Regions from separate parts of the Bacillus sp. NPDC094064 genome, predicted to be linked through region 3. Evidence: riboswitches for the same ligand, from Rfam matches in the RefSeq annotation. Region 3 holds a riboswitch; each other region holds the start of a gene.
What was found. A riboswitch is a leader RNA that binds a small molecule or an ion and turns the genes downstream of it on or off. The one in region 3 is predicted to bind thiamine pyrophosphate.
Positions count from the first base shown of each region.

Region 1 (3,217 bases), on a different contig from region 3:
CAGATCTTTGGATGAAAGCATATGATAAGGTAATGAGCACGAAAAAAGCAAACATGACAGTAGTATATGAAGACGCATTAGGATCATGGGTAACGATATTAGAGCCAATTAAAGATGGAGACGATAATATTGTGGCGATTGTTGCAGCGGATGTAGATGCCTCTATTGTTCCTAGTACAAAGGGAAAATTCATTATACAAGGTTTAATGTTTATTTGTATTTCTGTTTTAATTGCAACTGTTATTCAATTCTTAATTGTACGTAATGCACTTGCTCCATTGCGAGATTTGCGTGAAGGATTGCGCAAAGTCGGTGAAGGTGATTTAAGTGTTAAATTAGAGGAAAGACCAGATGATATTGGTATTATTAATGCGTATTTTAATAATACCATCGAGAAGTTTAAAGGAATTGTAGATAAAGTGAAGCAGACAGCAGAACAGGTTTCCTCATCTTCACAAGAATTGTCAGCGAGTACGAAAGAGAATAGTATGGCAGTTCAAGAAATCGTAAGTTCTATGGTTGGGTTAAGAGCTGGCGCTCAGTCTCAAGAAACTTCAGTACAACAGTATTTAGGTATTGTATATGAAATGGAAGATAAGATGGAAGAGATAACGAATGCTGCAAAACAAATGGCGATAGCATCTGAAGGTATGGAGCATCATTCAGTAGAAGGAAATGGTGTTATTGAACAGGCGATTAATCAAATGGGCATAATACAAAATGCAGTACAAGATTTATCTTCAATTATTTATTCGTTGGAAACAAGATCAAAAGAAATTAGTGATATTGTAACTGTAATTACTGGCATTTCAAATCAAACAAATTTATTAGCTTTAAATGCTTCTATTGAAGCTTCACGTGCTGGAGCGGCTGGAAGAGGGTTTGCTGTTGTTGCCGATGAAGTGCGTAAATTAGCAGAACAAACGGAAGCATCAGCAAAAGATATAGCAAAATTAATAGGGGAAACACAAGCTGAAACGGAAGAAGCTGTTGTTTCAATGCAAAAAGGTTCAAAAGAGGTAGAGTCTGGAATTACGCTCGTTCAAAGTAGTGGCTCCTTCTTTGAAAAAATTTCAAAATCAGCACAATCTGTTACAAATCAAGTTAGAACTGTTTCTAGCAATTCAAGTGATATACTGCAAAATAGCCAAAATATTGTTCGTGTTGTAAATGAACTATCACATATCGCAAATACGTATGCGAATAGTAGTAATATTGAAGAGAGTATGAAAGAACAGGAAATGTCTGTACAAGATATTGCCGAATTAGCTACTTCTTTAAGCTGGCTTTCACAGGAGTTACAAGAATTAATTGGGGAATTTAAAAGTTAAATGAAATGATTATGCACGCTTTTGTTTGTTCAATAAAATAAATCATGCTACAATGAAAACGAATTAAGAACCGGGGAGCCAATTGGCTGAGAGGATGTAAGTATACATCGACCCTCAACCTGATCTGGATAATGCCAGCGTAGGGAGTTACTTTAAAGTGATGTAGCATAAGTTATTATAGAATAACTTGTATACAAGGCTTTCCTACATGGTAGGAAAGCCTTTTCTTTTTTTGGAAAAGTTATATTTAAGGAGGAATTTATTATGTCACAACAAGTTACAATGTCATTTTCAGTAGTACCGCAAGCGAAGAACAAAGATGTATATTCTGTTGTTGATAAAGCAATTGAAGTTGTGCAACAATCGGGAGTTCGTTATGAAGTAGGAGCAATGGAAACAACGCTGGAAGGAGAATTAGATGTACTTCTTGATGTCGTGAAACGTGCACAGCAAGCATGCGTCGATGCTGGAGCAGAAGAAGTGATTACTTCGATTAAAATCCATTATCGTCCAAGCACTGGTGTAACGATAGATGAAAAGGTTTGGAAGTACCGTGATGAATATGCAAAACCAGAAGCAATCTAAACTAATTACAACTATTTGGCTTATCCTTCTCATTGCAATATGGGAAGGATCTGTTTCATTATTTAAAATTGAACCGTGGATTTTGCCAAAGCCTTCTGCCATTGTTCAAGAATTAATTGGGATGAAAGATTTACTATTACCAAATACGATGCAAACGCTGCAGGAAGTTATAATCGGACTGTTTTTTGCGATTTTACTCGGGACGAGCATTGCAATTCTTATGGACGTTATCCCTTTACTTCGTATTTTAATAAATCCGTTACTCGTTATTTCGCAAACAATTCCAATCGTTGTACTTGCGCCCTTATTTATTATTTGGTTTGGATATGGGATGTTGCCGAAAGTAATGGTAGTCATACTCGTTTGTTTCTTCCCAATTGCGCTTAGCATTTTAGAAGGTTTTCAAACAGTAGATAAAAACATGTTGAAATTGTTGCAAACGATGAAAGCAACGAAATGGCAAGTTTACCAAAAAGTAAAGTTTCCAGCAGTGCTCCCATACTTTTTTTCAGGCTTAAAAATTGCAGTTACATATAGCGTAATGGGGGCAATTATCGGAGAATGGCTCGGTGCAAGTGAAGGGTTAGGGGTTATGCTTACGAGAGCAACAAAATCCTTTTTAACTGCCCGAGTATTTGGTGTTGCAGCGATTATCGTCATGGTGACACTATGTCTGTATTTTATCGTGGAGTTTATGGCAAGAATAATAGCACCATGGATATATAGAAAGGACGGTAGGAAATGAAAAAGGGTTTAAAAGTGATGTTAGCTGCTTTATTAGCAGTAGGGGTGGCTGGATGTAATCCGGCGAAGAAAGAAGAAAGTGCAAGTAAAGATCAAAAAGTAAAAGTAGTATTAGATTGGTTTCCAAATACGAATCATACCGGTTTATATGTAGCGAAAGCGAAGGATTATTACAAAAAACAAGGGTTAGATGTAGAAATTATCCAGCCAGGTGATAATGTGACAGCGGAGCAAATGATAGCTTCAGGAAAAGCTGATTTCGCAATAAGTGCACAAGAAAATGTCACATTAGCTCGTGTGGAAGGGATTCCTGTTGTGTCTGTAGGAGCGATTATTCAGCATAACACGTCTGCTTTTGCATCGCTAAAAAAAGATAATATGACGTCACCGAAGGATTTTGAAGGTAAACGTTACGGAGGCTGGGGAGGACCAGCGGAAGAAGCGACGTTAAAAACAATTATGGATAAGCATCAAGCTGATTTTAATAAAGTTGAAAAAATCATTTTAGGGCAAACTGATTTCTTTAGATCAATTGGCCGAGATGCAGATTTCGAATG
Region 1 is NZ_JBNNUI010000010.1:91,329-94,545, reverse strand. Features, by position in the region: gene ACQKNI_RS21170 (methyl-accepting chemotaxis protein) at 1-1,331, shown strand, start outside; TPP riboswitch at 1,393-1,494, shown strand; gene ACQKNI_RS21165 (MTH1187 family thiamine-binding protein) at 1,596-1,916, shown strand; gene ACQKNI_RS21160 (ABC transporter permease) at 1,888-2,661, shown strand; gene ACQKNI_RS21155 (ABC transporter substrate-binding protein) at 2,658-3,217, shown strand, end outside.
Region 1: another riboswitch for thiamine pyrophosphate. It lies ahead of ACQKNI_RS21165 (MTH1187 family thiamine-binding protein); the one in region 3 lies ahead of tenA (thiaminase II).

Region 2 (3,217 bases), on a different contig from region 3:
TAAAGAAAAAATTGATGGTATTGTAAAGAATCTAGATAAACAACATGCTATTGTTACGGAAATCGATAAAAAGCCGAAGAAGTCATTCTCTCCTGGTCTTTACGATTTAACTGAATTACAACGTGATGCAAATAAAAAGTTTGGTTACTCTGCTAAAGAAACGTTAAACATTATGCAGAAGTTATATGAACAACATAAAGTGCTAACATATCCTCGTACAGATTCACGTTACATTTCATCCGATATCGTCGGAACACTTCCAGAACGTTTAAAAGCATGTGGCGTCGGAGAATACCGTTCTTTAGCACATAAAGTACTACAAAAGCCTATCAAGCCTAATAAATCATATGTTGATGATAGTAAAGTAAGCGATCATCACGCAATTATTCCGACAGAAGGATATGTTAACTTCTCAGCCTTCACAGATAAAGAACGTAAAATTTATGATTTAGTTGTAAAACGTTTCCTAGCAGTGTTATTCCCAGCATTCGAATATGAGCAACTAACGTTACGCACAAAAGTTAGTAATGAAACGTTCATTGCACGAGGAAAAACAATTCTACATGCCGGTTGGAAAGAAGTATATGAAAATCGCTTTGAAGAAGATGATGTAACGGATGACGTAAAAGAGCAGCTTCTACCTCACATTGAAAAGGGCGATACATTAAGTGTAAAGCTACTTATGCAAACATCAGGTCAAACAAAGCCACCTGCACGATTTAACGAAGCGACTTTACTTTCAGCGATGGAGAATCCTACAAAATATATGGATACGCACAATAAACAACTTGCTGATACATTAAAATCGACTGGCGGATTAGGTACTGTAGCGACACGTGCAGATATTATCGACAAGCTATTCAATTCATTCTTAATTGAAAAACGTGGTAAAGATATTCATATTACTTCAAAAGGTCGTCAGTTACTTGATTTAGTACCAGAAGAATTAAAATCTCCTACATTAACTGGTGAATGGGAACAAAAGCTTGAGGCTATCGCAAAAGGTAAATTGAAAAAAGAAGTATTCATTTCTGAAATGAAGAACTATACGAAAGAAATTGTTTCTGAAATTAAATCGAGTGATAAAAAATATAAACATGACAACATTTCAACGAAGTCTTGTCCAGACTGCGGTAAACCGATGCTAGAAGTAAACGGTAAAAAAGGCAAAATGCTCGTATGCCAAGATCGTGAATGTGGTCACCGTAAAAATGTATCCCGTACTACAAACGCGCGCTGCCCGCAATGTAAAAAGAAATTAGAATTACGTGGTGAAGGTGCAGGCCAAATTTTCGCATGTAAATGTGGCTATCGTGAGAAATTATCAACATTCCAAGAGCGACGTAAAAAAGAATCAGGTAACAAGGCTGATAAGCGTGACGTTCAAAAATATATGAAACAACAGAATAAAGAAGAAGAACCATTAAATAACCCATTCGCAGAAGCATTAAAGAAATTAAAATTTGATTAAATAAAAAGAATTGTCCTTCTAAAGTTTTGATGGGCAATTCTTTTTTATTGTATACAATTTAAATTAACAAATATGGAAAGGTAAAGAACTTGTTATTTTATTAGAATAAGAGTAGACTTTGAAATAGATGAATAATAAACACATGGGAGTTTGTGGATGCAAACTGAGAGTATGACTATTAATCCGTCATTGACCATTTGAACCTGTTGGATAATGCCAGCGTAGGGAGAGTGTAAAAGCACATATTCAGACACTTTGCGTACGCAAAGTGTCTTTTTGTGTATCTCCCACCATTATAGTTAGGAGATGAAAAAAATGAATGTACAAGAAATTAGTAAAGTAGTGGATTTAGTAAGAGAGTCTAATCCGCTCGTTCATAATATTACAAATGTTGTTGTCACAAATTTTACGGCGAACGGTTTGTTAGCGTTAGGGGCATCGCCTGTAATGGCGTATGCAAAAGAAGAAGTAGCAGAAATGGCTAGTATTGCTGGAGCTCTTGTTTTAAATATGGGAACACTTCGTCCTGAAGAAGTAGAAGCGATGTTACTTGCGGGTAAATCAGCAAATGTGAACAATGTACCAGTACTGTTTGATCCAGTTGGCGCAGGAGCAACGTCGTATCGAACAGAAGTTGCGAGACATATTCCAGCTGAAATCGATTTAGCTGTTATCCGCGGAAATGCAGCTGAAATAGCTAACGTTATTAATGAGAGATGGGAAATTAAAGGGGTCGACGCTGGTACTGGAAATGGCAATGTTGTAAGTATTGCAAAGCAGGCAGCAGACGAATTGAATACAGTGGCGATTATTACTGGAAAAGAAGATGTTGTTACAGATGGAGAGAAAACTGTTCTTATTCGAAATGGCCATCCCATCTTAACGAAAGTTACGGGAACAGGGTGTTTACTAACTTCTGTAATAGGAGCTTTTACAGCGGTAGAAAAAGATTATGTAAAGGCAGCCGCGGCAGCATTAACATTTTATGGAGTAGCAGCGGAACTAGCAGCTGCTAAAACAGTAGAAAAAGGACCTGGTAGTTTCCAAATTGAATTTTTAAATCAGTTAGCAAATACAACTTCTGATGATATTGAGAAATATGGAAAGATTGAGGAACTAGAGTAAGAGGGAGTGAAAGAAATGGCACGCATTGAAATAGATAAAATGTCAAAGCTATTGCAAGTGTATTTTATTATGGGAAGTAATAACTGCATAAAAGATCCGTTAGCTGTATTGAAAGAAGCGTTAGATGGCGGAGTGACACTTTTCCAGTTTCGTGAAAAGGGAGAAGGAGCTTTAACGGGCGAGAAACGTTTACAGTTTGCCAAAGAGGTGCAAGCACTTTGCAAGGAGTATGGTGTACCGTTTATTGTAAATGACGATGTTGAATTAGCCATTGAACTAGATGCAGATGGTGTTCACGTTGGACAGGATGATGAAGGAATTACTTCTGTTCGTGAAAAAATGGGTGATAAAATTATCGGTGTATCTACACATACAATTGAAGAAGCACGCTGGGCAATTGAAAATGGAGCTGACTATTTAGGCGTTGGACCTATTTTCCCAACGAGTACAAAAAAAGACACGAAAGCTGTTCAAGGAACGAAAGGATTAGCTCATTTTAGAGAACAAGGAATTATGATACCGATTGTCGGTATTGGTGGGATTACGATTGAAAATACTGCTTCTGTTATAGAAGCAGGTGCGGATGGTGTCTCTATTATTTCTGCGATTAGCTTAGCGGAA
Region 2 is NZ_JBNNUI010000010.1:96,915-100,131, reverse strand. Features, by position in the region: gene topB (DNA topoisomerase III) at 1-1,471, shown strand, start outside; TPP riboswitch at 1,604-1,716, shown strand; gene thiM (hydroxyethylthiazole kinase) at 1,787-2,596, shown strand; gene thiE (thiamine phosphate synthase) at 2,612-3,217, shown strand, end outside.
Region 2: another riboswitch for thiamine pyrophosphate. It lies ahead of thiM (hydroxyethylthiazole kinase); the one in region 3 lies ahead of tenA (thiaminase II).

Region 3 (3,217 bases):
TGATGGGAGATGAACACGACATTACCATAACTAGCTGAATAATAAGATTTCACAACTTTACCTGCAGCAGCAGCTTGAATAGAGACGTTACCTTGTGCTGCAATATCTATACCATAATGCATTTGTTCCCAGCGCATATCAAAGGTTGAGCTAACTTTTCCTTGAGTAGGAAATTTGAAAGCAGCTGGAATTGAAGAAGATTGAGCTGTTTGAGCTTGTGATTGCGGTTGATTTTGTACTATATAGTGTTTTGCCACATATCCGTATCCTGTACCAAAACGAATTTTATACCAAGTTCCTACAGTTTCTACTACTTGTACTTGTGTACCATTTTGTAATGAACCAAGTAGAGCACTACTTGTACTAGCATTACTACGTACATTAAGTTTTGGTGTTGCAACTGTGTACTTCGTATTATTTTGAACTGTAGTTCCTTTTACTAAAGGCTGTGAACCATTAGATATGAATGCTTTTTGTACATAACCTGTTTGACCATTATGTAAAATTTTATACCATTCGCCTTGTTCTTCTTGAATGGTAATGAACTTACCGTTTGGTAATACATCTAAAATTGAAGACTCTAAATTAGGTTCAGAGCGAACGTTTAATGCATTAGCATTGACGATGTATTGATTATTAGATTGAAGTTTGTTTTTTAGTAGAATAGCATCTTTTTGTACGTAACCTACTTTATTATTAACAGATACTTTATACCAATCATTCGTTGTTTCAAGTATATTCACTTTCGTATTAAAGCGGATCGTATCAATAGATGTGCTATTTGTATTGTCTTCTTTATGTAAAGTTGCTTGGTCGACTTTGACATATCCAGTTTTAACATTAGATAATTGTTCAGCGTTTGCTTTTTGTACATTTGTTTCGCCCATAGAAGGTAGTAAAGAAGCAATTGCGACAGTAGTTGCTGTTAAAGCAGTAGCTTTCATATTCATATAATAGAGACCTCCTCTAGTTGTATAGTTGTAATTTTATTATAGTATAAAGATATAATATAGTGGGGGTATTCACATAAATGTAATATGAAATCAATATAAAAATAAATTTTTTGAGGATAATGATTCTTTTTAATCCAATTAATTAGGATATCATTTTCTAAAATGGAATATAATTATTGTATAGCTTGATGATTTTGTTGACAATTGAGAAAATTAAAACAGTTGATGATGTCTTATTACGGTGTTATACTGACAGTGATAATTTTATAGTTTGCTAGGAGAGCTGGTGTTGCCAGCTGAGAGTAGGCCGTAAGCCTTTGATCCTTTTCATTACCTGATCTAGATTATGCTAGCGTAGGGAAGCAATTCGGACACTAACTATGAGTCCCCGTTTCTTTGCGTATAGAAACGGGGCTTTTTTATTTAAAAATTTCATATTGAAACCACTAGGGGTGCTTGATGTGCTGAGAGAGGACTAATCCTTAACCCTTACAGACCTGATCTAGGTAATACTAGCGAAGGGAAGTGGAACAACGAATAAATGTATAATTTTATTTGCTGTAACCACTTCTTATATAGAAGTGGTTTTTTTATTTAGATATATATATTGAAGGGGGAAATAGAAATGAAGTTTTGCGATAGATTATTAGAAACTGTGCAACCTGTTTGGGAGAAAAGTCATAATCATCCGTTTGTAGTAGGTATGGGGGATGGTACGTTAGAAAAAGATAGATTTCAGTATTATATTATTCAAGATTATTTATATCTATTAGATTATGCAAAGCTATATGCAATTGGTGTTGTAAAGGCAACGAACCCACAAATAATGGGGAAATTTGCTGAACAAATTGATGGAATATTAAATGGAGAAATGACGATTCATAAACAATATGCAAAACGACTGGGTATTTCTGTAGAAGAAATGGAATCTGCAAAACCATCTGCTAAAAATTTAGCTTATACAAACTATATGATGTCAGTATCTCAAAATGGCACACTTGCAGAATTAATCGCAGCACTTCTTCCGTGTATGTGGAGTTACTGGGAAATTGGAAAGCGTTTAAATGATATTCCGGGAGCAAGAGATCATGAGTTCTTTGGCGAATGGATTCAAGGATATAGTTCTGAAGAATACGGTAATCTTTGTGTTTGGTTAATTGATTTATTAAATGAAATGGCAGTTGGAAAGTCAGAGAAAGAGTTAGAACGATTAGAGGAGATTTTCTTATATTCCAGCCGATTTGAATATTTATTCTGGGATATGTCCTATCGTAAGGAGATGTGGGGATTTGAGGAGCAAGAACATACTACAGTTTCATAATGTTTCTTTTCATTATGATGAGAAACCAATCATCAGTGAATTAAATGCTTCTATACAAGATAAAGAATTTGTCAGTATTATCGGACCAAGTGGTTGTGGGAAAAGTACTTTATTTCGCCTTATAACAGGCTTAGAAGAAGCAAGCGCTGGAAAGATAGAGCTGACAGAAACAAAGAGTCATCCTGTAGGGTATATGCCCCAAAAAGATATGCTCCTGCCATGGAGAACGATTATTGAAAATGCGGCCCTGCCGCTAGAGTGCCAAGGTGTGCAGAAGAAAGAAGCGCAAGTGAAGGCAAAGGAACTGTTGCATAAATTTGGTTTACAAGGATACGAGAAAAAATATCCGAAAGATTTATCTGGAGGTATGAGACAGCGTGTATCTTTTATTCGAACATTGTTAACAGGCGGAGAGATATTGTTATTAGATGAACCGTTTAGCGCGTTAGATGCTTTAACGAAGGCTTCTTTGCAAGAATGGTTGTTTGAACAATGGAAAGAGTGGGAAAAAACAATTTTATTCATTACTCATGATGTTGAAGAAGCATTGTTCCTTTCGAATCGAATTTTAGTAGTGGAACAGCAACCGATAACGACTTTGACTGAGCGAATTGTGCCACTTGGCCATAACAGAACACGAAAGGATTTATATAAACCGGACGTGTTAGCGCTGAAAGAGGAACTTCTTAGTATGTTACAAAGGCAGGTACTTGTATGATGAACCGATTGAAAGAATTAGTTCCTGCCATTACACTTTCTAGTATTTTACTTGTTATGTGGGAAATAGGCGCAAGAATTGTAGATGAGATGTACATTTTACCGTCACCGTCTGCAATCGTAATGAAGATATGGAAACTAAAAGATATATTATTTACGGTTCATTTGCCGGCAACGTTATACGTCGTTTTAATAGGTGTTGTTATTTCTGTCGTATTAGGTGTGG
Region 3 is NZ_JBNNUI010000007.1:3,541-6,757, forward strand. Features, by position in the region: gene ACQKNI_RS16565 (SH3 domain-containing protein) at 1-950, opposite strand, end outside; TPP riboswitch at 1,220-1,331, shown strand; TPP riboswitch at 1,392-1,494, shown strand; gene tenA (thiaminase II) at 1,579-2,274, shown strand; gene ACQKNI_RS16575 (ABC transporter ATP-binding protein) at 2,243-2,992, shown strand; gene ACQKNI_RS16580 (ABC transporter permease) at 2,992-3,217, shown strand, end outside.

Region 4 (3,217 bases), on a different contig from region 3:
AAATAACTCCAGCTGCGCTACTTTGTGCAAAAATCTCGACTAAATCCCCTGCATTCAATTGAATGATTGATGAAACAGCAACGACATTGGCAAAGTTTATTGGACCAAAAAAGTCATTATCTATTGCAATTGCTGGATTTCCATTAACACGAATTTCTACCCGCGCTCTATAATTTACGTTTATGTTATTCGGAATAAAAGCAATCGTTCCAATAACAGAATAAACGCCTCTTGTCTTTGGAATAAAAATTGATGTAGCTGGATTATACTCATTCGCTAAATCAAATTGTTCATTTTGGAATAATACTTTAACAAAAGTATCAGCTGGAACATTTTGGCTTCCTGTTTTTATAGCTCTAAAAGCAGACGCCCTTACAAGCTTCTCCCCTTTATCATCACAACAATCCACTTTCACATGAACCCAAGGGTTTTCCTCATGCTTTTTATCACATTTTTCATAATATCCATCATATTTGTCATAACACTTACTACTTTTTTGACAATCATGATATTTCTTTTTGTAACTCTTACAATTTTCACCATAAGAATAGGACATACTAACATCTCCTTTCAAATTTATTACTATATATTATGTAAGATAGATTTAAAAAGTTTGGACGAGCTTTTACTATTTTTAATAGAATTAAAAAAATCCCACCATTTTGTGGGGAAGGAAACAATAAAATGTATAAATGTTAATAACCGTAATTCCCCCATATAATTCTTACTTCCTTTTCTCATTTCTCTTGATCATCAAAAAACTATAAAAAAAGGTATTGTCTATACCTATGTATAGCAATACCTCTACTCTTTATCCAATTACATCTTTTACGTCTGTATCCACTGGCCACTTTTCTAAAGTATAAGCCATTTCCCAAAATGAATATTCATATTGACTACTAATAATAAAATGCTGTTTCATACGGTTACGATCTGCCTCTGTTACTGTCTCAGCTATAGCATCTAACCGAGCGATCTGTTCCTCAACTAACGTACGGAACCAATCAGATCCATAAGCAGAAATCCATTCTTGATAAATTGGCTCTTCAGGTTGACACACTTTTAAACGTTCACCAATTTCATAATATAACCAGTAGCAAGGTAAAATTGCTGCAATAATATCCCCTAAATGTCCTTCGTACGCAGCTCGATACATATGTGAAGTATACGCATATGCGGTTGGCGCAGGGATAAAATGATCTTTTTCTTCTTTTGTAATCCCTAGCTTTTTGGCAAAATTCTCATGTAATGATAATTCCGCCTCATACGTATTTTGAGCATGGTGCGCCATACGGGCAGTTATTTCTAATTCAAGAGCTTTTGCAGCTCCTAACGCTTGTACTCTAGCAAAATGACTCAAATAATATGAATCTTGAAGCACATAATAGCGAAAACTAGCTAAATCTAACGTTCCCTCTCCAAGTTTTTTTACAAAAGGATGATTAAAACTAGCTTCCCAAATTGAATCTACTTCTTTACGTAATGATTGTGAAAAAGTCATTTAAATCCCTCCAATAATTTATAAAACATACGTATTTACCCACAATTATTAAATCTATAAAACAAAAAAACTTTCTTTACAGGCGTAAAGAAAGTGAAATTGACAGTATTTATTCATTAAATAGCAACGTCTTTCCCACTTCCCTACGCTGGCATTAACCAGATCAGGTACTAAGAGTCTCAAAATCCCATTTGATCTCAGCCTATAAAAGGCCCCCCTAGTGGATAAATATTTAGTTATCGTATTGTAATTATCATAGCATACTTCGTGGAACTATCAAAAGTTTTAATTGCGCAATTATCTTAAAAACCTTCTTCTTTCCTCACTTTTAATGAAGTTTCAATTATCATATCTAATAGTTTACTATAATTAATCCCCGCAGCATCTGCACTTTTTGGCAGTAAACTTGATTGTGTCATCCCTGGTAACGTATTAATCTCCATTACATATGGAATTCCGTCCTTCACCATCATATCAACTCTTGCATAAACACTACATTTTAATGCTTTATAACAAGCCAGTGACGCCTTATTTACACGTTCCTTAATTTCAGCTGGAAGTTCGATCACCTCTTCAATTGTACTAGCATCATCATATTTTGCATTGTAATCAAAGAATTCAGCTGCATGTCGAATCGAGATGATAGGTAACTGTTTTCCATCAAAAATGGAACATGTAATCTCTTCACCCTTTATATACTTCTCAATTACTACTTCTGAATCCCATTCAAATACAGTTTCCAGCATTGAAATCAATTCATTTTTATTATAGACGATTTTCACTCCAACACTCGAACCACCAGAGTTAGGTTTTACCACTAACGGAAATCCTAACTTCTCTAACTCTTCAAGGTTTAGATCCTCCATTTTTGTAAGTTCAATCCAATCGGGTGTTTCTACTCCTTCATAACGTAAAATCTTTTTTGAAAGATTTTTGTCCATACATATACCGCTAGATAACATATTGCTACCGCTATAAGGAATACCTAAACTCTCAAGCGTCCCTTGAACCGTACCATCTTCTCCGTATTTTCCGTGTAATGCTAACAATGCAAAATCAATGTCTTTCGCTTTTTCAATTAAATCCATTTTTTCATTTAACGTAATTGGAACGATTTCATACTTACTTTTATCTAAATGTGCAATCATTTCATTTCCAGTCATAATTGATACTTGTTTTTCAGAGGATACTCCTCCCATAATAACGCCAATTCTCATCTTCTCAACTCCAAGTTTCATTTTTTAATGTATCACCAATTATTTGAATCCCGCTAACTATTTCCTTTTCTTTCAAACGTGAAAATCCTAATCGGAAAGTGTTCGCTCCTCCTCCGTCAGAATAAAAAACATCTCCTGGAGAAAACGTAACTCCTTTCTCAAAACACTTTTGTAAAAGTTTTCGGGCATTAATATGCTCTTCTAGTTCTATAAATAAATGAAGTCCACCGTCTCCAGTCATTCTTTTAAACGGAATGTACTGATTGCACGCTCCAACAGCTAACTCATATTTTTTCTTATAAACAGACCTTGCCTTTTTTAAATATTTTTCAAAATATCCTTCATGTAAATATTGAAATAAAACAGCTTGATCTAACGTAGATGTGTGAATCGTTCTCGCTCTTTTTACACTTTCTAAATAATGAATTAGCTCTTTATCTGCGATAATCCAGCCTACACGTAACCCGGGAAAAAGTACCTTTGAAAAGCTACTAATATA
Region 4 is NZ_JBNNUI010000001.1:762,641-765,857, forward strand. Features, by position in the region: gene ACQKNI_RS04135 (ABC transporter permease) at 1-556, opposite strand, end outside; gene tenA (thiaminase II) at 812-1,501, opposite strand; TPP riboswitch at 1,625-1,730, opposite strand; gene ddlB (D-alanine--D-alanine ligase) at 1,804-2,718, opposite strand; gene ACQKNI_RS04150 (PLP-dependent aminotransferase family protein) at 2,723-3,217, opposite strand, start outside.
Region 4: another riboswitch for thiamine pyrophosphate. It lies ahead of tenA (thiaminase II); the one in region 3 lies ahead of tenA (thiaminase II).